3 regions of the Streptomyces sp. NPDC015139 genome follow, and region 1 is predicted to be linked to each of the others. Evidence: riboswitches for the same ligand, from Rfam matches in the RefSeq annotation. Region 1 holds a riboswitch; each other region holds the start of a gene.
The links. Region 1 has a riboswitch for cyclic di-AMP ahead of ACF08B_RS01270 (peptidoglycan DD-metalloendopeptidase family protein). Riboswitches for the same ligand answer to the same signal wherever they lie in the genome.
Positions count from the first base shown of each region.

Region 2: it holds a riboswitch for cyclic di-AMP, as region 1 does, so the genes downstream of both, ACF08B_RS08675 (M23 family metallopeptidase) here and ACF08B_RS01270 (peptidoglycan DD-metalloendopeptidase family protein) in region 1, are expected to answer to the same signal.
Region 3: it holds a riboswitch for cyclic di-AMP, as region 1 does, so the genes downstream of both, ACF08B_RS12945 (M23 family metallopeptidase) here and ACF08B_RS01270 (peptidoglycan DD-metalloendopeptidase family protein) in region 1, are expected to answer to the same signal.

Region 1 covers NZ_JBIBUW010000001.1:279,163-286,285, forward strand. The annotation lists gene ACF08B_RS01260 (tyrosine-protein phosphatase) at 1-728, opposite strand, end outside; gene ACF08B_RS01265 (alpha-galactosidase) at 900-2,978, shown strand; cyclic di-AMP (ydaO/yuaA leader) riboswitch at 3,249-3,445, shown strand; gene ACF08B_RS01270 (peptidoglycan DD-metalloendopeptidase family protein) at 3,450-4,394, shown strand; gene ACF08B_RS01275 (SGNH/GDSL hydrolase family protein) at 4,605-5,390, shown strand; gene ACF08B_RS01280 (TetR/AcrR family transcriptional regulator) at 5,503-6,117, opposite strand; gene helR (RNA polymerase recycling motor ATPase HelR) at 6,235-7,123, opposite strand, start outside.
Region 2 covers NZ_JBIBUW010000002.1:898,963-906,085, reverse strand. The annotation lists gene trmB (tRNA (guanosine(46)-N7)-methyltransferase TrmB) at 1-435, shown strand, start outside; gene ACF08B_RS08685 (PrsW family intramembrane metalloprotease) at 546-1,859, shown strand; gene ACF08B_RS08680 (aldo/keto reductase) at 1,913-2,857, opposite strand; gene ACF08B_RS08675 (M23 family metallopeptidase) at 2,925-3,971, opposite strand; cyclic di-AMP (ydaO/yuaA leader) riboswitch at 3,979-4,147, opposite strand; tRNA gene ACF08B_RS08670 (tRNA-Met) at 4,481-4,554, opposite strand; gene ACF08B_RS08665 (dihydrofolate reductase family protein) at 4,645-5,778, opposite strand; gene ACF08B_RS08660 (MarR family winged helix-turn-helix transcriptional regulator) at 5,856-6,416, shown strand; gene ribA (GTP cyclohydrolase II) at 6,498-7,123, shown strand, end outside.
Region 3 covers NZ_JBIBUW010000004.1:118,277-125,399, reverse strand. The annotation lists gene ACF08B_RS12955 (HPr family phosphocarrier protein) at 54-335, shown strand; gene ACF08B_RS12950 (GntR family transcriptional regulator) at 511-1,197, opposite strand; gene ACF08B_RS12945 (M23 family metallopeptidase) at 1,396-2,151, opposite strand; cyclic di-AMP (ydaO/yuaA leader) riboswitch at 2,165-2,324, opposite strand; gene ACF08B_RS12940 (M16 family metallopeptidase) at 2,554-3,942, opposite strand; gene ACF08B_RS12935 (M16 family metallopeptidase) at 3,939-5,333, opposite strand; gene ACF08B_RS12930 (DNA topoisomerase (ATP-hydrolyzing) subunit A) at 5,650-7,123, shown strand, end outside.

The DNA.
Region 1 (7,123 bases):
GCGTCCACGCCGCCCCAGGTCTCCTCGATGCTGTCGAACGCCGCCTCCAGGTACTCGGCGCGCGCGTCGAAGAGCGGGCTGAGCAGCTCCATCACCTCGGGCGTGTACGCGCTGTCCTGGCTGCCGCTGCGGCGGACCTTGTAGCGCCGGTGCTTGGCGTTGGACTCCAGGTAGTCGGCGACGATCGCCTCGCGCTCCACACCCACGGCCAGCAGCGTGACGGCTATCGAGATGCCCGCGCGGTCCTTGCCGGCCGCACAGTGCATCAGCGCGGGCACGCTGTCCTCCGCCAGGGAGTGCAGCACCCGGGAGTGCTCGCCGGTGCGCCGCTTCACGATCGTCCGGTAGGAGGCGATCATCCGGCCGGCGCCCTTGCCGCCGTCGAGGATCGCGCGGAGCTGGTCGAGATCGCCGTCGCGCACCATCTTCCAGAACTCGGCGCCGTCCGCCGGGTCGCTCAACGGCAGGTTCACGTTCCGCACGCCGGGCAGTTCGACGTCGGGGCCCTCCAGCTTCTGGTCGGCCGCGTTGCGGAAGTCGAAGATCGTGTGCAGACCGAGGGTGGCGAGGAAGGCCGCGTCCGCCGCGGTCGCGTGCGCGAGATGGCCACTGCGGAACAGGACTCCCTGGCGCACCCGCCGACCGTCCACGGTGGGCAGCCCGCCCACGTCACGGAAATTGCGCACACCGGCCAGCTCCGGCTCGGTCGACGGGACCTGCTGCGTCACGGGGGCTCCTCGCGGTCGGCCCCGCCGGCGCGGCTCGTCGACGGGCGCTCCGTCGACCATACGACATCACTTTCCTCAGGCAATGAGTTGTCCACAGGCGTTGCCACCAGGGGTTACGGAGTCTGATGATGTTCGCGCTTGAGCGGATCTGTTGACACCTGTGAGGTCTCGATGGTGGATATCGCCGAAGACGGTCGTACCTGGCTCCTGTCGGGGCCCACCAGCAGTTATGCCCTGCACCTCACCGAGGCCGACGAGCTGCTGCACCTCCACTGGGGGCCGCGGATCGCGCTCGACGACGCCGAGGCCCTGGCCGCGAGCCCCCTGCCCGGCTACTGGCCCTTCGAGTCCCCGCTCGACGGCCGCGAGGAGTACCCGGTCGAGGGCGGCCCCCGCTTCGTCCGCCCCGCCCTGTCCGTGCGCACCGAGGAACGCCGCGGCACCGAGTGGCGCTTCGTGTCGTACGGGACCGCCGGCGACGGGGAGGAACTGCGGCTCCTCTTCGACGACGACGGTGTGGCGATCACCCTGCACCACCGGATGCGCGGTGACGTGGTCGAGCGCTGGGTGACCGTGGCCAACGGTGGCCGGGCGCGCGTGGAGCTGCTGCGCGCCGACGCCGCCACCTGGACCCTGCCCGACCGCGAGGGCTGGCGGCTGTCCCAGCTGCACGGCCGCTGGGCCGCCGAGTCCCGGCTCACCACCGCTCCGCTCACCTACGGCGAGAAGATCATCGGCAGTCGCCGCGGGCACACCGGCCACCAGCACCTGCCCTGGGTGGCGCTCGACACCGACGCCACCGAGGAGCACGGCGAGGTCTACGGATGCGCGCTCGGGTGGTCCGGCTCCTGGCGGATCTCCGTGGCCCAACTCCCGGACGGGCGCGTCCAGATCACCGGCGGCGCAGGATACGACGACTCGGGCCTGCTGCTCCTGGAGCCGGGTGGTGCGTACACCACCCCGGTCTTCGCCGGTCTGTGGAGCGCCGGCGGGTTCGGCGCCGCGAGCCGCACCTGGCACGCCTACCAGCGCGCGTACGTCGTCCCGGACGCGGAGCGGGACCGGCCCGTGCTCTTCAATTCCTGGGAGGCGACCCACTTCGACATCTCCGAGGAGCAGCAGACCGCCCTCGCCCGCCGCGCCGCCGAGATCGGCTGCGAACTCTTCGTGGTGGACGACGGCTGGTTCGGTGCCCGCACCGGCGACCGCGCCGGGCTGGGCGACTGGAGCCCCAACCCCGGCCGCTTCCCGCACGGTCTCAAACCGCTCGCCGACCAGGTGCACGGCCTCGGCATGCGGTTCGGCATCTGGGTCGAGCCCGAGATGGTCAACCAGGACAGCGACCTTTACCGGGCCCACCCCGACTGGGTGCAGTACCAGCGGGGCCGCCGGCGGACGGAGCTGCGCAACCAGCTCGTCCTCAACCTGGCCCGCGAGGACGTCCGGGACCACCTCTGGCAGCAGCTGGACGCGCTGCTCACCAGCACCCCGATCGACTACGTGAAGTGGGACTTCAACCGCTGCTTCACCGACGCCGGCTGGCCCGGCGAGCCGTACCCGCAGCGCCTGTGGATCGATCACGTCCACGCGCTGTACGCCCTGCTGGACCGGCTGCGCGCGGCGCACCCGGGGGTCGCCTTCGAGTCCTGTTCGGGCGGCGGCGGCCGGATCGACCTCGGGGTGATGAGCCGTACCGACCAGGTGTGGACCTCCGACAACACCGACCCGCTGGACCGGCTCGCCATCCAGCACGGCTTCAGCCAGATCCACCCCGCGCGTGTGATGGCCGCCTGGGTCACCGACAGCCCGAACACCCAGCTCAACGGCCGGGTCAGCTCGCTGCGGTTCCGTTTCGTCAGCGCCATGGCGGGCGTGCTGGGCGTCGGCGGAGACCTCACGGCGTGGAGCGCGGAGGAGCTGGCCGAGGCCCGGGGCTGGGTGGAGCTCTACAAGGAGATCCGCCCGGTCGTCCAGCGGGGCGAGCTGTACCGGCTGCGGCCCCCGGCGGACGGGCTGAGTGCCGTCCAGTACGTCCTCGGGGACGAGACGGTGGTCCTCGCCTGGCTTCGGTCGCAGAGCTACGGCGAGCCGGTTCCGGCGGTGCGGCTGCGCGGACTCGACCCGACAGCGTCCTACGAATGCCGCGAATCGGGCGAAGTGCACCGAGGTGCCGTACTGCTGCACCACGGCCTGCGGACGGGGCTGAAGGGTGACCTGGATGCGGCGATTGTCCGTCTACGTCGCATCTGAACCTTTAACCCGTCTTGGTACCTCAAGTCCAACTCGCCAGCAAATAAACGGACGTGGTGGGACTCCGTGTGAGGGGCGTCACATTCGTGACCGTACGTCGCGCGACATGTTCACGTAATTCCGGTGCCGCAAAGGGAAATCGAACTGGCCCGGAAGACGGGAATGCACGGAGGGTCACCGGGCATTCCCGCCTTCGATCTTGCGCATCCGGAAGGGCCGGAACGGGGCGCTTGTTTCCACCCGTCCTGCTCGCTTACGTTCGCCACCAATCCGGACGGAACGCCGAATCCTGCCGCCGCCCGGAGTTCCCGCACATATGACCCGTGTTCGGCAGGAGCGGGGGACCCACCAGGCACGACCGCCTGTCCCGGTTCTCGCGACAGGCCAGGGGTGAAGCCGCGCACCGCACGGCCGGGCGACTCCAGCCCGAACCCGGCAGCTGACCTCGCAGGCGTCGGAGAGGAATGCGCCATGCCCGCGAAGGGTAAGCACCGACGTCCCAAGACCCCGCGTTTTTCCCGCTCCATCGCCGTCGCCGGAACGGGTGGCGCCGCTCTGGCCCTCCCGCTCCTCGGGGCCACCGGAGCGCACGCCGCCCCCGCGGCGCAGCCCGTCTCCGGAAAGGCCGCGCAGTCCCTTCCCGCCGCGGTGCAGAGGTCCGCCGCCGAGGCGGACGCGACGGCGCACATCTACACCGTCAAGGCCGGCGACTGCCTCGCGACGATCGCCGACCGGCAGCACGTCGGCGGTGGCTGGCACCGCCTCTACGACGACAACCGCCGGGTCGTCGGCGACAACCCCGCGCTGATCCACCCGGGCCTGAAGCTGACGCTCGGCGAGCAGGCAGCCCGGACCCGTACCGAGCCCGCCGCCCCGCAGCACTCCTCGGCCGCTCCGAAGCCCTCGGCCCCCGCGAAGACCCCGGCCCCCACGAAGGCCTCCGTCGCCCCGCGGCAGGCCTCGGCGGCCAAGCCGGCGGAGTCCGCCCCCACGACGACCGCCGCCACCGGCTTCACCCTCCCCGTGGCCGGCGCCACCATCGGCACCGCCTACCACACGGCCGGCAGCATGTGGTCCAGCGGCTACCACACCGGCGTCGACTTCGTCGTACCGACCGGCACCCCCCTCAAGGCCGTCGGCGCGGGCACGGTCGTCTCGGCGGGCTGGGGCGGCGCCTACGGCAACCAGGTCGTCATCAAGCTCCTCGACGGCCACTACGCCCAGTACGGCCACCTCTCCCAGCTCTCCGTCTCGGCCGGCCAGGCCGTGACGGCGGGACAGCAGATCGGCCTGTCCGGCGCCACCGGCAACGTGACCGGCCCGCACCTGCACTTCGAGATCCGCACGACGCCGGACTACGGCTCCGACATCGACCCGGTCGCCTACCTCCGCGAGCACGGCGTCCCCGTCGGCTGACACGGTCCGCACCACGACCACCTGCCGGACAGGCCACCGAAGGCCGGACCCCCGATCCCCGGGTCCGGCCTTCGGTATTCCCGGTTGGCGAATTCTTTAGGAGTGTCCCATCTCACCGTTCGTCAACCCCGGCCTACGGTCGCGTAGGTCACATCCGAAGGTGAATCATGGTCCGATGTGGCAGACGATTCGAAGAGTGACAACAGATCAGTGATCGGGTCGTACGTGGCGGTGGGGGACAGCTTCACCGAGGGCGTGGGCGATCCCGGTCCCGACGGGGCGTTCGTGGGCTGGGCGGACCGGTTCGCGGTACTGCTCGCCGACCGGCGTCCCGAGGGCGACTTCCAGTACACCAACCTGGCCGTGCGCGGGAAGCTGCTGGACCAGATCGTGGCGGACCAGCTTCCCCAGGCCGCCCAACTGGCCCCGGACCTCGTGTCCTTCTGCGCCGGCGGCAACGACATCATCCGCCCCGGCACCGACCCGGACGAGGTGGCCGAGCGATTCGAGCGCGCCCTGGCCCCGCTGGCCGAGGCCGCGGGCACGGTGATGGTGACGACCGGGTTCGACACCCGTGGCGTCCCGCTGCTCAAGCATCTGCGCGGCAAGATCGCCACGTACAACGGGCATGTGCGCGCCATCGCCGACCGGTACGGCTGCCCCGTGCTCGACCTGTGGTCCCTCAAGTCCGTACAGGACCGCAGGGCCTGGGACAGCGACCGGCTCCACCTCTCGCCCGAGGGGCACACGCGCGTGGCCCTGCGCGCCGGTCAGGCCCTCGGTCTCGAGGTGCCGGCCGACCCGGAGCAGCCGTGGCCGCCGCTGCCGCCCCGGGGCACCCTGGAGGTCCGCCGGGACGACGTCCACTGGGCCCGCGAGTACCTCGTGCCGTGGATCGGCCGCCGGCTGCGGGGCGAGTCCTCCGGCGACCACGTGACGGCGAAGGGACCGCTGTCGCCGGACGACATCAAGCTCCGGATCGCCTCCGTGGCCTGACCCGGAGCCACCGGTACGGGTGACCGGTGCCGGTGAGCGGTTCTTCGTGCCCCGACCCGTGCGGCCCACGGCGAGGGGCACGACCACGCCCCCGCAGGTACGGCGCGGCGCGTCAGCGCCCCGCCAACGCCTCCCGGTCCAGGCCCAGTTCGCGGGCCAGGGCCTCGTCGACCCACTCCTGCGCCCGGGACCGCGGCACCGAGCCCGGGTACGAGGTGAGCTGGACGGCCAGCCCGTCCATCAGCGCGGTCAGCCGCAGAGCCGTACCGACCGGATCGGCGCACACGAACTCGTCCGCCGCCACGCCCTCGGCGATGACCTCGACGAGCGCGGCCTTCCACTCCCTGTCCAGGTCCCGGGTGACGTCCCGCAGCGCCGGCTCGCGCAGCGCCACGGCCCAGCCCTCGATCCACAGCCGCCAGCCCTTGGCCTGACCGGTCGGCGCGTACCAGCGCACCGCGGCCCGCAGCCGGCGCAGCGCGGAGGTGCGCCGTCCCAGCAGTTTGCGCAGGTGCGCGAGGTCGTCCTGCGCCGCGTACGTGAACGCGGCGGCGACCAGCTTCTCCTTGGTCGAGAAGTGGTACAGCACCAGCGCGTTGCTCACCCCGAGCGCCGCGGCCACGTCGGCGATCCGGACCGCCGCCACGCCCCGCGCCTCGATCTGCTCGATGGCGGCCCGCAGCAGTTCCTCCCGCCGCTCGGCCACGCTCAACCGCACTCTCGCCACGCGGTCACCCTACCGGGCGAGCCGCTCCGAGCCCGCCCGGTAGGCGGTCGCGCTCCAGGTGAGCCCGCTCGCCGGTGCTGTTCCGGCCATCGGGCGCGCACGCGCGCGGGCAGACACTCACCGGGAGAGGGGCTGGTCCGTGGGGCGGCTCGTGAGGACCACGAGCCGCTGCGTCGCCCGGGTCATGGCGACATAGCGGTCCACCGCCCCCTCGATCCCCTCTCCGAACGCCTCCGGGTCGACGAGGACGACCAGGTCGAACTCCAGCCCCTTCGACAGCTCCGGGGTCAGCGAGCGGACGCGGGGCGTCGCCCGGAACGAGGGAGCGCCGATGACGCAGGCGATCCCGTCGTCGTGCGCGGCGAGCCAGCCGTCGAGGACCGACTCCAGCTCCGAGACGGTCCCGTGCACGACGGGGACACCGCTGCTGCGGACGGAGGCCGGCACGTTGGCGTCCGGGAGCACGGCCCGGATGACCGGCTCCGCCTCCGCCATGACCTCCTCGGGCGTCCGGTAGTTGATGCTCAGGGAGGCCACGTCGACCCGGTCCAGCCCGACCCGCGCCAGCCGTTCCCGCCACGACTCCGTGAACCCGTGCCTGGCCTGGGCGCGGTCCCCGACGATGGTGAAACTCCGTGACGGGCACCGCGACAGCAGCATCTGCCACTCCGCGTCGGTCAGTTCCTGCGCCTCGTCCACGACGATGTGCGCGAACGGGCCGGCGAGCAGGTCCCGGTCGGCCGTGGGCAGTTCGGACTCGTCGACCAGGCTGACCGCGGCGTCCTGACCGCGCAGCATCCGCACCAGACCCTCGCCGTCGTCACCGTCGGCGCCGGAGGCGGACGCGGCGTCGATCAGGTTGTCGACGACCTGCGCCATCCGCTCGCGCTGCGCGTCCAGGACGGCCCTGTGCCGCTGCCCGCGCCGGGCCGCGTCCGGGTCGCCGAGCCGCTGCCGCGCGGCGTCGAGCAGCGGGAGGTCGGACACGGTCCACGCCTGTGCCTCC
Region 2 (7,123 bases), on a different contig from region 1:
CAGGGCAACCTGCTCAACCTCGCCGACCACAACGGGCTGACCAACGTCCGGGTGGGCAACGGCGACGCCATCATCCTGCTGCGGGAGATGCTCCGGCCCGACTCGCTGGACGGGCTGCGCGTCTACTTCCCGGACCCCTGGCCCAAGAAGCGGCACCACAAGCGGCGGCTCATCCAGCCCGAGTTCCTGGCGCTCGCGGCGACCCGGCTCAGGCCCGGCGCGATCGTGCACTGCGCGACCGACTGGGAGCCGTACGCGGAACAGATGCTCGAGGTGCTCAGTGCGCACCCCGACTTCGAGAACACGCAGGCGGAGGGCGGTTACTCGCCACGTCCCGAGTTCCGGCCGCTGACCCGTTTCGAGGGACAGGGACTGGACAAGGGACATGTCGTGAACGATCTGCTCTTCCGGCGCGTACCGCACCAGGATCGATAGTCGCCGTCGACGACAGCTCGGGGCGGGGCCGACGGCCGGGGCGGCCGGTGCGGCCTCCGGTCCGGTAATCCGCTCCAGTCCGTCGTTCCGTGACCGTTAGGGTCGATGCCGTGGCCACCAGTCCTCCGTACCCCACTCCCCCCGCGGGCCCCGTTAACGGGGAGCTCCGCCACCCGCACTGGTGGCAGCGCGGATGGGTGCGGTACGGGGCGCTGATCACGCTGCTGGCGCTGTCCGGGCTGGTGATCCTCGCGCTCGTGCGGCGGCAGACCGGCACGGAGGGGTTCCTGGTGGGCCTCGGGCTGGCCGTGCTGCCGGTGCCCTGGCTGACGGCCGCCTTCCGGTGGCTGGACCGGGTGGAGCCGGGTCCCTGGCGGAACCTGGTCTTCGCCTTCGCCTGGGGGGCGTGCGCGGCGGCGCTGATAGCCATCGTCGCCAACAGCTTCGCGACCAAGTGGATAGCGACGTCCACCGCGGATCCGGCCGGCGCCGACACGCTCGGGGCCACGGTGATAGCGCCGATCGTGGAGGAGTCCGCCAAGGCCGCCGCCGTGCTGCTGGTCTTCCTCTTCCGCAGACGGGACTTCACCGGGCTGGTGGACGGCGTGGTGATAGCCGGGATCACCGCCACCGGGTTCGCGTTCACCGAGAACATCCTCTACCTGGGCACGGCCTTCGGGACGGACCAGCTGACCGGCGGCCGCGGTGTCGCGTCCGTCACCGCCGCCACCTTCTTCGTGCGCATCGTGATGTCCCCGTTCGCGCACCCCCTGTTCACCGTGTTCACCGGCATCGGCTTCGGCATCGCCGCGCTGTCCGGGGAGCGGCAGCACCTCAGGCGGGTGCTGCTGCCGGTGTGCGGGCTGCTGCTCGCGATGAGCATGCACGCGTTCTGGAACGGGTCCTCCACCTTCGGCCCGCTCGGGTTCTTCGCCGTCTACGGCGGCTTCATGGTGCCCGCCTTCGCCCTGCTGACCTGGCTCGTGATCTGGACGCGGCAGCGGGAGCTGCGGACCGTGCGGGAGGAGCTCCCGGCGTACGTGCTGGCCGGGTGGCTGGGACCGGCCGAGCCGTACGCGCTGGGGTCGATGCGGGCGCGGCGGATGGCCCGCGACTACGCCCGGCACCACTTCGGGGGTCGGCCCGCGGCACGGACGGTGGCCCGGTACGAGGCGTACGCGACCTCGCTCGCGTTCCTGCGGCACCGCGGACGGCAGGGGCGGGCCCGGGCCGACTTCGTCGTACGCGAGCGGGAGTTGCTGACCGAGCTGTGGCGGCGCCGGGAGATGGCACGGCCGGCCCTGGAATACGCGGCGCGGACGCTGGCGCCGGCGGCCCGCCCGCCGTACGGCGCCCCGGCACCCCACTGGTACGCCGGCCACCCGGCGGGCCCCTACTCGGCGTACAACCCGTACCGCACCTGAGCCCCCCCCCGGCCGGCAGCCCGGTCCAGCGGGGCCGGCCGGTCGGGGCGGTGTCAGGCCGACGCGTCCGTCAGTTTCTTCAGGTCGTCGTCCGTCAGGGTCAGGTCGGCGACGCCCAGGAGGGCCGGGAGCTGGTCGACCGTGCGGGCCGAGGCGATGGGGGCCGTGATCGTCGGCTGGGCGGCGAGCCAGGCCAGGGCGACCGTGGCGACCGGGGCCCCGTGGGCGGCGGCGATCTCGTCCAGGGCCGCCAGGACCCGCCCGCCGCGCTCGGACCGGGCGTACTTCGCGCCCGTGCCGGCGCGCGGGCTGTCGACGGTCGTACCCGGGCGGTACTTGCCGGTGAGGAAGCCCGCGGCGAGGGAGTAGTAGGGCACCGCGGCCAGGCCCTCGCGGGCGGCCAGGTCCTGCAGCGGGCCCTCGTAGGTGTCGCGGGAGACCAGGTTGTAGTGCGGCTGGAGGGCGACGTAGCGGGCCAGGCCCTCGCGGTCGGAGAAGTCCAGGGAGGCCCGCAGCCGCTCGGGGCTGATGTTGGACGCGGCGATGTGCCGGACCTTGCCCGCCCTCACCAGCTCGTCCAGCGCGCCGATGATCTCCTCGACCGGCACCTCGGGCTTGTCGAAGTGCGTGTAGTAGAGGTCGATGCGGTCGGTGCCGAGGCGGCGCAGGGAGGCGTCGGCGGCGGCCTTGATGGTCGCCGCGGACAGGCCCTGGTACTCGGGGTGCTGGCTGACCTTGGTGGCGATGACGACGTCGTCGCGGTTGCCGCGGGCCTTGACCCACTTGCCGATGATCGTCTCGGACTCGCCGCCGGCGTTGCCCTCCACCCAGGCGCTGTAGCTGTCGGCGGTGTCGACGAAGTTGCCGCCCGCGGCGGCGTAGGCGTCGAGCACGGCGAAGGAGGTCTGCTCGTCGGCGGTCCAGCCGAAGACGTTGCCGCCGAGGGAGAGGGGGAAGACCTCGAGGTCGGAGGAACCGAGTGTGCGCAGAGAAGTCATGCTCCAAGTCAACGCCGACGGCGAATGATCTCTTCCGCCGTCGGCGCCGAGTTCCCGCGAACGGGTGTCAGGGGGTGAGGCCCTTGCCCCGCAGCCAGGCCATGGGGTCGATCCCCGTGGCGTCGCCGCCCGGGTGGACCTCCAGGTGGAGGTGCGGGCCGGTGACGTTGCCGGTCGCGCCGACCCGGCCGATGAGCTCGCCGGTGGAGACCTTCTGGCCGACGGAGACGCTGATCGAGGACTGGTGGCAGAACCACAGCTCGGTGCCGTCGTCCAGGGTGAGGACCGTGCGGTAGCCGTAGGAGCCGGCCCAGCCCGCCTGCGTGATCGTGCCGCTGTGGATGGCCTTGATGAGGGTGCCCGTGGGGGCCGCGAAGTCGAGGCCGGTGTGGTAGCCGGAGGACCACATCGAGCCGGCCTGGCCGAACGTCGAGGTGATCGTGTACGAGGACGTCGGCAGCGTGTACTGCTTGGCCAGCTCGGCCAGCCGCTTCTCCTCCGCCGCCTTCTTGGCCTCGGCCTCCGCCCTGGCGGCCGCGGCCTCGGCCTTCTCCTTCGCGGCGGCGGCCTTCGCGGCGGCTTCCTTCTCCGCCTTCGCCGCCGCGTCGGCGGTCAGCTTCTCGGCGGTGGCGAGCCTGGCGGCGGTGGCCTTGCTCTCGGCCTGGCCCTTCTGCTGCTCGGCCTGGGCCATGATCCGGCTGCGCAGGGCCTCGCCCGCATCGGTGTCCTGCTCGCTGCCGGCGGAGGTCACCCCGACGTCGCTGAGTCCGGTGGCCTCGGAGGTCTTGGCGGAACCGTCGTCGAAGAGGGAACCGACGCTCGGCAGGTCCGGCAGGGAGATGGAGACCGGCGGCTTGCCGGTGTTGGCGCTGGCCATCCCGCCCGCGCCGACCGCCGCGATCACGCCGACGCCGAGGACGGTGGAGCTGCGGGCGAACCCGCCGCGCTGCTTGGCCACGCGGTGCCGCCCGCGGACCGGGGTGAGGGACTCCTCGGTGGGGTTCCACTCCTCCCAGGGGCCCTCCTCGGCACGGTAGGAGGCGTAACCGAAGGTCTCGCTCTCACGCTGAGCCGGTATGAACGGGGCTTCTGGGGCAGGCCGGTTGGACGCCACGCGGGCGCGCTCCTTTCCTTCCTCCGCCTACCGGGTTAGCTGACGGGTTCGGAGCAGGAAGGTCTCCTACGCGCGTATACCTGGCGTGGACTCGAGGAGTTCACATCAGTAGCCGCGTGATTCACCCCAGGGTGGTGGTTCCCCGGTTCCCTTACGGGATTCGGCGCGTGCGCACGGAGCCGTCGCGGGTGACGGCTGGGACGACCGCGCTGCGTTATCGAACGTTAATAGACCCGCGGGGCACTTTCCAAGCCGTACGGCTTGATCATTAACGTTTTCCGCCGCGGACTTAACCGCTGCCATCCCTGCAAACCGGGCGAGTTGGCCGCGATTCAGGAGTCACAGAAGTTTTGATGGTGACTCAGATGTCATGCGCTCGGCGCTCGACCGGTCACTGTCGGTGAAGTGCCGCGAGGTCCGCCCGTCACCGGGGCCCGAGGTGGTCGGCCGGGGCCGGGAAACACTCAGGGCCGGGATCCATGAACTGGATCCCGGCCCTGAGCCTTCAGTAGCGGGGACAGGATTTGAACCTGCGACCTCTGGGTTATGAGCCCAGCGAGCTACCGAGCTGCTCCACCCCGCGTCGTTGTGTCTTCAGCATACGTCATGCACGGGACCAGGAGCCAATCGGTTTCCCGGGGCCCCTTTCCGGCGCGCCGCGGGGCAGGGCCGGTCAGGCCGTCAGGTGGGAGTTCGGGGCCTTGGCGAGGGCCTCGAACTCGGGGAGCACGACGACCTCGGCTCCGCCGTCGCGCAGGACGCCCGTGCCGTCGGCCGCGGCCACGAAGGTGTCCGGCTCCCGCCAGGCGGTGACCACCCGGCGCGCCCCGGACCGCAGGATCAGTTCGGCACAGGGGGCGGGCCGGGAGGCGCGGCGGGCGCAGGGTTCCAGGCTGCTGTAGACGGTGGCGCCGGGCAGTCCCGGGTCGGCCGGGTCGACCTTGGCCAGGGCGGCCTCCTCCGCGTGGACCACGGGGTCGCCGCCCTCCCGGGAGTGGCCGCGGGCGAGCTCGGTGCCGTCGGCGCCGACCACGACCGCGCCGACGCTGAACGCGGTCTCCGAGGGCGGGCACTGGGCGGCGAGCTCACAGGCGGTGCGCAGCCAGCGGCGGTCGGCGGCGGTGGGGACCGGGCCGGTGCCGGGGGCGGTGGGCTCGTACCGCATGAGGACGACGTCCTCGATCCGGCGGGTCTCGACCAGGCGCAGCCGCCCGCCCTGGTACTCCCCGGGGCCGAACAGCCGCGGGGCCGCCGGGTCGCCGACCAGGAGCGGGGCGAGGACCAGCTGGAGTTCGTCGGCGAGACCCTGCGTCAGCAGCTGGGTGTGCACCCGGCCGCCGCCCTCGACCATGAGGCGTTCGACCCCGCGCACGTCGTGCAGGTGCTCCAGCAGGGCCCGCCAGTCGAGGTCGGCGCCGAGCGCGACGACGTCCGCGGTGTCCCCGAGGAGGCGGGAGGCCACCTCCGCGCCCTTGTCGGTCGTGCAGACCAGCTTCTCGCCGCCGGTGTGCCAGAAGTGGGCGTCGGGGTCGAGTTCGCCGGTGGCGGTGACGGTCACCTTCAGGGGGTACGCGGGCCGGCCGGACGCCACCCGGGCGGCGCGCCGATCGGCGGAGTTGACCAGCAGCCGCGGGTTGTCGGCGCGGATGGTGCCGGCGCCGATCAGGATGGCGTCGACGGAGGCCCGTACCGCGTCGACCCGGTCGAAGTCGGCCGGGCTGGAGAGCAGCAGCCGCTCGGGGCCGGTGTCGTCCAGGTAGCCGTCGAGGGAGACGGCGGCGGACAGCAGCACGTACGGCAGGGGCATCGGCGCACTCCCTCACGGTGACCCGGCGCACCTCACCGGATCTTGGTTCAACTTTGAAACAAACTTACACTGGCAGCATGACGACCCGCTGGCTCACCCCCGAGGAGCAGCGCGCCTGGCGCGCCTACATGGCCGCCTCCCGCCTCCTGGAGGACGCGATCGACCGTCAGCTCCAGCAGGAGGGCGGCATGCCCCACCTGTTCTACTCGGTGCTGGCCAACCTCTCCGAGGCGCCCGAGCGGCGGCTGCGCATGACCGACCTCGCCGAGACGCTGAAGATCACCCGCAGCAGGCTGACGTACGTGGTGACCCGGCTGGAGCGGGACGGACTGGTGCGCCGGGAGGACTGCCGCTGGGACAAGCGCAGCAGTCTCGCGGTGCTGACCGACGCGGGGACGGCCGTGCTGGAGCGTACGGCACCCGGGCACGTCGACACGGTGCGCGCCACCCTCTTCGACCGGCTCACGCCGGAGCAGGTGGGGCAGCTGGAGGAGATCTGCACGGGGATCGCGCGCGGGCTCCAGGGGGCGGACGACGAGCGGCCGACCACCGAGGACGTGCCGTGGCGGCGACGGTCCTCGTCCTGCTCGGGGCCCCAGCCGGAACCGCCGGCGGGACGCTCCCGCGAACATCGTTGATTTAACTTTGAAACATGCGATAGGGTCCCGGCCGAGCGTCTGCTTCAAATCTGAAGCAGACGGGACGAATCGGAGGCTCGCATGCCCGACACCCCCGCCGCCACCCCGCGCGCCCGCGTCCGGGTGCCGCTGCGCTTCCCCGACGGCTACAGCACCGACGCGGAGCTCGTCACCTTCCACGGGCTCGCCGACGGCCAGGAGCACGTCGCCGTCGTCCTCGGCGACCCCGGCCCGGTCCCGCTGGTGCGCCTGCACTCCGAGTGCCTGACCGGCGACGTCTTCGGTTCGTCCCGCTGCGACTGCGGCCCCCAGCTGCGCGAGGCCGTCGAGCGCATCGCGGAGCGCGGCGGTGTACTGCTCTACCTCCGTCAGGAGGGGCGCGGCATCGGCCTGTACAACAAGCTCGACGCCTACGCCCTCCAGGACCAGGGCCTCGACACCTACGAGGCGAACGCCGCCCTCGGCCTCCCGGAGGACGCCCGCGACTACACGGCCGCCGCGCAGATGCTCGCCGCTCTCGGCATCGGGGAACTGGACCTGTTGTCCAACAACCCCGACAAGGCCGGGCAGTTGCGCGCCCTCGGCGCCGTCGTCCGGGACCGGGTGCCGACCGGTGTCTTCACCACCGCCCACAACGTCCGTTACCTCCGCGCCAAGGTCCTGCAGACCCAGCACACGCTGCCCCTGGCCGAGCTGCAGGAGCGGAA
Region 3 (7,123 bases), on a different contig from region 1:
CACGGTATGGGAAACTGGTCTAGACAACCCTGAAGACTGAAGGGCAGCAACACATGGCTGAGCGCCGCGTCAACGTCGGCTGGGCCGAGGGCCTCCACGCCCGCCCCGCTTCCATCTTCGTCCGAGCCGCCACGGCCACAGGCGTCCCGGTGACGATCGCCAAGGCCGGGGGCAACCCCGTCAACGCGGCCTCCATGCTGGCCGTCCTGGGTCTGGGCGCCCAGGGCGGCGAGGAGATCGTCCTCGCCTCGGAGGCCGAGGGCGCGGACGCCGCCCTGGACCGCCTGGCCAAGCTGGTCGCCGAGGGCCTGGAAGAGCTGCCCGAGACGGTCTGAGCACCTCGCGTCCGAACGCCGCAGCCGCGTCGCCTTTCCGGGCGGCGCGGCTTCGGCATTTCGAGCGGCTTCGATCGCCTGGCGAAATCACCGCGCGCAAATCACCGCACGGAGGAATTCGGGCAGCGGAAAACAACCCCCACCGAATTCCCTCTCTTTGTATACGACACCCGTGTTAATACCGGCGGCCCGTCGTGTTGACGGCATGTTGCGAAGTCCTCACACGCTCGGCGCCGCCGGAAAAGCGCAGACGGTGCGCGCCCGTCGCGCGCTCGGCGTGCAGCGCCGTGACCGCCCGCGCGCGCTCGCCGTCGCCGCGTGCCACCGCGTCCACGATCGCGCCGTGCTCGGCCCAGGAGTCCGGCGGGCTCTGCGGGGCCTCCACCGCGTACATCCAGGCGATCTTGTGGCGCAGCTGGGTGAGCATCGAGGCCAGCGAGGGGCTGCCGGAGGCCTGCGCCAGCGTCTCGTGGAACCAGCCGCCCAGTGCGCGCAACTCCTCGCTGCCGCCCCTCCTGGCCCGCTCCTGGCCCAGCCGCACCAGGCCGCGCAGCACCTTGAGATGGGCCTCCGTACGCCGCTGTGCCGCCCGTGCCGCGCCGAGCGGCTCCAGGAGCAGGCGCATCTCCAGCAGGTCGGCGGCCTCCTGCGCGGTCGGTTCGGCCACGCACGCGCCCGCGTGCCGGCGGGTCACCACGAACCCCTCCGCCTCCAGGGTGCGCAGGGCCTCACGGACGGGGACGCGCGAGACGCCGTAGCGGCGGGCCAGCACTTCCTCGGTGAGCCGGCCGCCGCGCTCGTGGACACCGGCGACGATGTCGTCCCGGATCGCCGTGCACACCGAATGCGCCGGAACACGCATGACCGACCTCCGCCTTAATCCCCGTGAAACGCCCGCAGGGGACGCCCTTTCCGTGACTCTATTCCAAAGAGGCCGAATTTCCGACGGCAGGCCGGAATCCATGGATATTTTTTGGACAGCGGTCCGGTGGGGATCAGGCGGAAACGGCGAAAGCCCCGGCTCGGTGAGCCGGGGCTTTCGCATGTCCGCGCGGTGGCGTCAGACGTTCACGCCGTGGTTGCGGAGATAGCTGATGGGGTCGACGTCCGAGCCGTAGTCGGGGCTCGTACGGGCCTCGAAGTGGAGGTGCGGGCCGGTGACGTTGCCGGTCGCGCCGGACAGACCGATCTGCTGGCCGGGGACGACCTTCTGGCCGACCGTGACACCGATGGACGACAGGTGGCCGTACTGGGTGTACATGCCGTCGGCCATCCGGATCACGATCTGGTTGCCGTACGCGCCGCCCCAGCCGGTGGAGACGACGGTGCCGGAGCCGACCGCGTGGACGGACGTGCCGCTGGCCGCGTGGAAGTCGATACCGGTGTGGGAGCCGGAGGACCACAGCGAGCTGCTGGCCTTGTAGGCGGTGGACACGTAGGAGTGCACGATCGGGGCGACGAACGCGTTGAGGCGCTTGCGCTCGGCCTCGCGGGCGGCGCGGGCCCTGGCCTCGCGCTCCTCCTTGACCTTGGCGGCGGCGGCCTTGGCGGCGGCCTCCTCGGCGGCCTGCTGCTCGGCGGCCTGCTTCTGGGCGTCCGCCTGCGCGCTGATCTGCTCCGCGACGTCGTCGCTGACGGTCACGACGGGCGTGAGGCCGGTCTGCTCGGCGGCGTTCTCGGCGGCGAGCGCCGGCGACGCGGCGAGGGTGCCGACGACACCCGTGGTGGTGAGGGCGGCGACACCGGCCGCCTGCGCGGTGGTGCGCTTGACCCGGCCGGGCTTGCGATGCTTCCCGGTGGCGCACATGAACGCCATGAAGTGGCTGGTCCTTTCCTTCCTTCTCGCCTACCGGGTTAGCTGACGGGTTCGGAGCAGGAAGGTCTCCTACGGGCCCCCTCGCTCACGCGCGGGCGCCCGATTCACCCCAGGGACGATGGGTCCCCGGCTCCCCTGGCTCGCGCCGTACGGGGACTCGGCGATGACTGTCCGGTGCCGCGGGCGCGGCGTGGTGCGTGACGAACAGCCTGGACGAACCTACGGAAGCCCGCTTTCAATCCTCAAACGGATCCGGGTTTTTGTAGCGCATCCCACAGGGCAGACAGGCAACCTCCGCCCCAAATCGGGCATCTGGTGAAGCGAGTGGAACGGCGGGGGCCCTGACGACCCGTAGGTCGGCAGGGCCCCACGCACGCGTGCCGTGCTCCGCGGCAGCGGCCGCTATTCGGCCGTGACGACGGTGACTTCGCCGATGCCGAGCGCCTCGACCGGCGCCTTGATCTGGGAGGCGTCGCCGACGAGGACGGTCACCAGCCGGTCCACCGGGAAGGCGTTGACGACGGCCGCGGTCGCCTCGACCGTGCCCGTCGCGGCCAGCTGCCGGTACAGCGTCGCCTGGAAGTCGTCGGGCAGGTGCTGCTCGACCTGGTCGGCCAGGGTGCTCGCGACGGCCGCCGCGGTCTCGTACTTCAGCGGCGCCACCCCGACGAGGTTCTGCACGGCGACGTCCCGCTCGGCGTCGGTCAGGCCCTCCGCCGCGAGGGTGCGCAGCACCTTCCACAGGTCGTCCAGCGCGGGACCGGTGTTCGGCGTGTCCACGGAGCCGCTGATGGCGAGCATCGAGGCACCGGTGCCGTCCGGGGCCGACCGCATGACCTGCCCGAACGCCCGTACCCCGTAGGTGTAGCCCTTCTCCTCGCGCAGCACGCGGTCCAGGCGGGAGGTGAGCGTGCCGCCGAGGCAGTAGGTGCCGAGGACCTGGGCGGGCCAGACCCGGTCGTGCCGGTCCGGGCCGACACGCCCGATGAGCAGCTGCGTCTGCACGGCGCCCGGCCGGTCCACGACGACCACGCGGCCGGTGTCGTCGGCGGTCACCGGCGGCACCGGCCGCGGCTCGCCCGGCGTGCCGGTCCACGCGCCGAGGGTGTCGCCGAGCAGCTCCCCCAGGTCGGTGCCGGTGAGGTCGCCGACGACGACCACGGTGGCCGTGGCGGGGCGGACGTGCCGGTCGTAGAAGGCGCGTACGGACGCCGCGTCGATCTTCTCGACCGTCTCCTCGGTGCCCTGGCGCGGCCGGGACATGCGCGAGGTCACCGGGAACAGCTCCTTGGAGAGCTCCTTGGCGGCCCGGCGGGAGGGGTTGGCCAGCTCGTGCGGGATCTCGTCCAGGCGATTGCGGACCAGCCGCTCGACCTCGCTCTCCGCGAAGGCGGGGGCGCGCAGGGCGTCGGCGAGCAGGCCGAGGCCCTTGGCCAGGCGGGAGGCCGGGACCTCCAGGCTGAGCCGGACCCCGGGGTGGTCGGCGTGCGCGTCGAGCGTGGCGCCCGCGCGCTCCAGCTCGGCGGCGTAGTCCTCGGCCGAGTGCTTGTCGGTGCCCTCGGAGAAGGCCCGCGCCATGATCGTGGCGACACCGTCCAGGCCGGCGGGCTCGGCGTCCAGGGGCGCGTCCAGCATCACCTCGACGGCGACGACCTGCTGGCCGGGGCGGTGGCAGCGCAGCACGGTCAGGCCGTTGTCCAGCGTGCCGCGCTCGGGGGCCGGGAACGCCCACGGCTTGGCGTCGCCCGGCTGCGGCCGGGGGTGGAACTCCATGGTGGCGAGCTCGGTCACTTGGCCGTCTCCTCGTTCTCGTTGCCGGCCTCTACGGTCGCTTCCTTTTCCGGGTCCTCGGGGACCTTGGCGTCCTCGACGGCCTCCGGGGACTTCGGCTCGTAGACGAGCACCGCGCGGTTGTCGGGCCGCAGCCGGGCCTTGGCGACCTCCTGGACCTCCTCGGGGGTGACCTCCAGGACGCGCTTGACGGCGGTGAGCGCGAGCTGCGGGTCGCCGAACAGGACGGCGTACCGGCACAGTTCGTCGGCACGGCCGGCTACCGTGCCGAGCCGGTCCAGCCATTCGCGCTCCAACTGGGCCTGGGCGCGCTCCATCTCCTCGGGCGTCGGGCCCTCCGCGGCGAACCGGGCCAGCTCCTCGTCGATGGCGGCCTCGATGACCGGCACCTCGACGTCACCGGAGGTCTTCACGTCCAGCCAGCCCATGGAGGGCGCCCCGGACAGCCGCAGCAGGCCGAAGCCGGCCGCGACGGCCGTACGGTCGCGGCGCACCAGCCGGTTGTACAGGCGGGAGGACTCGCCTCCGCCGAGGACGGTCAGGGCGAGGTCGGCCGCGTCGCACGCACGCGTGCCGTCGTGGGGCAGCCGGTAGGCGGCCATCAGCGCGCGCGCCGGGACCTCCTCCACGAGGACCTCGCGCTTCTGCCCGCCGATGGTCTCCGGCAGCGAGCCGTCGCGGGGCTCGGGCTTGCCGTCGTGGGAGGCGATGGAGCCGAAGTACCGCTCGATCCAGGCGAGGGTCTGCTGCGGGTCGATGTCGCCGACCACCGAGAGCACCGCGTTGTTCGGCGCGTAGTAGGTGCGGAAGAACTGGCGCGCGTCCTCCAGCGTGGCCGCGTCCAGGTCCGCCATCGAGCCGATGGGCGTGTGGTGGTACGGGTGGCCCTCGGGGTACGACAGCGCGGTCAGCTTCTCGAAGGCGGTGCCGTAGGGAACGTTGTCGTAGCGCTGGCGGCGCTCGTTCTTCACGACGTCCCGCTGGTTCTCCATCGAGTCGTCGTCCAGCGCGGCGAGCAGCGAGCCCATGCGGTCGGCCTCCAGCCAGAGGGCGAGCTCCAGCTGGTGGGCGGGCATGGTCTCGAAGTAGTTGGTGCGCTCGAAGCTGGTGGTGCCGTTGAGCGAGCCGCCGGCGCCCTGCACCAGCTCGAAGTGGCCGTTGCCCTTGACCTGCGCCGAGCCCTGGAACATCAGGTGCTCGAAGAGGTGAGCCAGGCCGGTACGCCCCTTGACCTCGTGGCGGGACCCGACGTCGTACCAGAGGCAGACCGCCGCCACCGGGGTCAGGTGGTCCTCGGAGAGCACCACGCGCAGACCGTTGGCCAGCCGGTGCTCGGTCGCTGTCAGGCCCCCGGAGCCTGCCTCGGCCGTGGTCGTGTGACCCATGGGCATGTACGTCCCTTCGCGAGCGGAGGCGGTCGTCGAAACCGCGGTTTTCCTGCCGTTCCTGCCACTGTATGCAAAGCGTGCGGGGCCCCGGCGAAGTTCCCGCGGGACGTACGCCCACAGCGGATCGCGTAGCCTGCGTCCGGCCCCCTCCAGGCGTCTTCCGGCGCGGGGCGGGTCCGCGGAGACCGGGTCGCGGCCCGGGTTGTCAGTACCGCGGTCCACAATGGTCCGCGACAGATCCGTCAATCGCTTCAGCAAGAGCGAGCCGGAGGGTGCGCGCCCCTTCGGTGAGCGACCAGATCAGGAGGAGCCGGCAGCGATGGCCCGCCGCAGCACGAAGACCCCGCCGCCCGACGATTCGTTCGAGGAGAGGATCCTCGACATCGACGTCGTGGACGAGATGCGTGGCTCCTACCTCGAGTACGCGTACTCGGTCATCTACTCGCGCGCCCTGCCGGACGCCCGTGACGGACTCAAGCCGGTGCACCGCCGGATCGTCTACCAGATGAACGAGATGGGCCTGCGCCCCGACCGCTCGTACGTGAAGTGCGCGCGTGTCGTCGGCGAGGTCATGGGCAAGCTGCACCCGCACGGCGACGCGTCGATCTACGACGCCCTGGTCCGCATGGCGCAGCCCTTCTCCATGCGCGTGCCGCTGGTCGACGGCCACGGCAACTTCGGCTCGCTGGGCAACGACGACCCGCCGGCCGCCATGCGGTACACCGAGTGCCGCCAGGCCGAGGCGACGAGCCTGATGACCGAGTCGATCGACGAGGACACGGTCGACTTCGCGCCCAACTACGACGGCCAGGAGCAGGAGCCGGTGGCGCTGCCGGCCGCCTTCCCGAACCTGCTGGTCAACGGCTCGTCGGGCATCGCGGTCGGCATGGCGACGAACATGGCGCCGCACAACCTGCGCGAGGTCATCGCCGCCGCCCGCCATCTGATCCGGTTCCCGAACGCGGACCTGGACGCGCTGATGAAGCACGTCCCGGGCCCCGACCTGCCCACCGGCGGCCGGATCGTGGGCCTGGACGGCATCCGGGACGCGTACGCGACCGGCCGCGGCACCTTCAAGATGCGCGCGACGGTGGCGATCGAGACCGTCACCGCCCGCCGCAAGGGCCTGATCGTCACCGAGCTGCCGTTCACGGTCGGTCCCGAGAAGGTCATCGCGAAGATCAAGGACCTGGTCAACTCGAAGAAGGTCCAGGGCATCGCCGACGTCAAGGACCTCACCGACCGCGCGCACGGCCTGCGCCTGGTCATCGAGATCAAGAACGGCTTCGTGCCCGAGGCGATCCTGGAGCAGCTCTACAAGCTGACGCCGATGGAGGAGTCCTTCGGCATCAACAACGTCGCCCTGGTCGACGGCCAGCCGCTCACCCTCGGTCTGAAGGAGCTGCTGGAGGTCTACCTCGACCACCGCTTCGACGTGGTCCGGCGCCGCAGCGAATTCCGCCGCACCAAGCGGCGCGACCGGCTCCACCTGGTCGAGGGCCTGCTGACCGCGCTGGTCGACATCGACGAGGTCATCCGGCTCATCCGGTCCAGTGAGAACTCCGCGCAGGCCAAGGAGCGCCTGATGCGGCGCTTCTCGCTGAGCGAGATCCAGACGCAGTACATCCTCGACACGCCGCTGCGCCGGCTCACCAAGTTCGACCGCATCGAGCTGGAGACGGAGAAGGACAGGCTCATCTCGGAGATCGAGGAGCTGACCCGGATCCTGGAGTCCGACGCGGAACTGCGCAAGCTGGTCTCGGCCGAACTGGCCGCGGTGGCGAAGAAGTTCG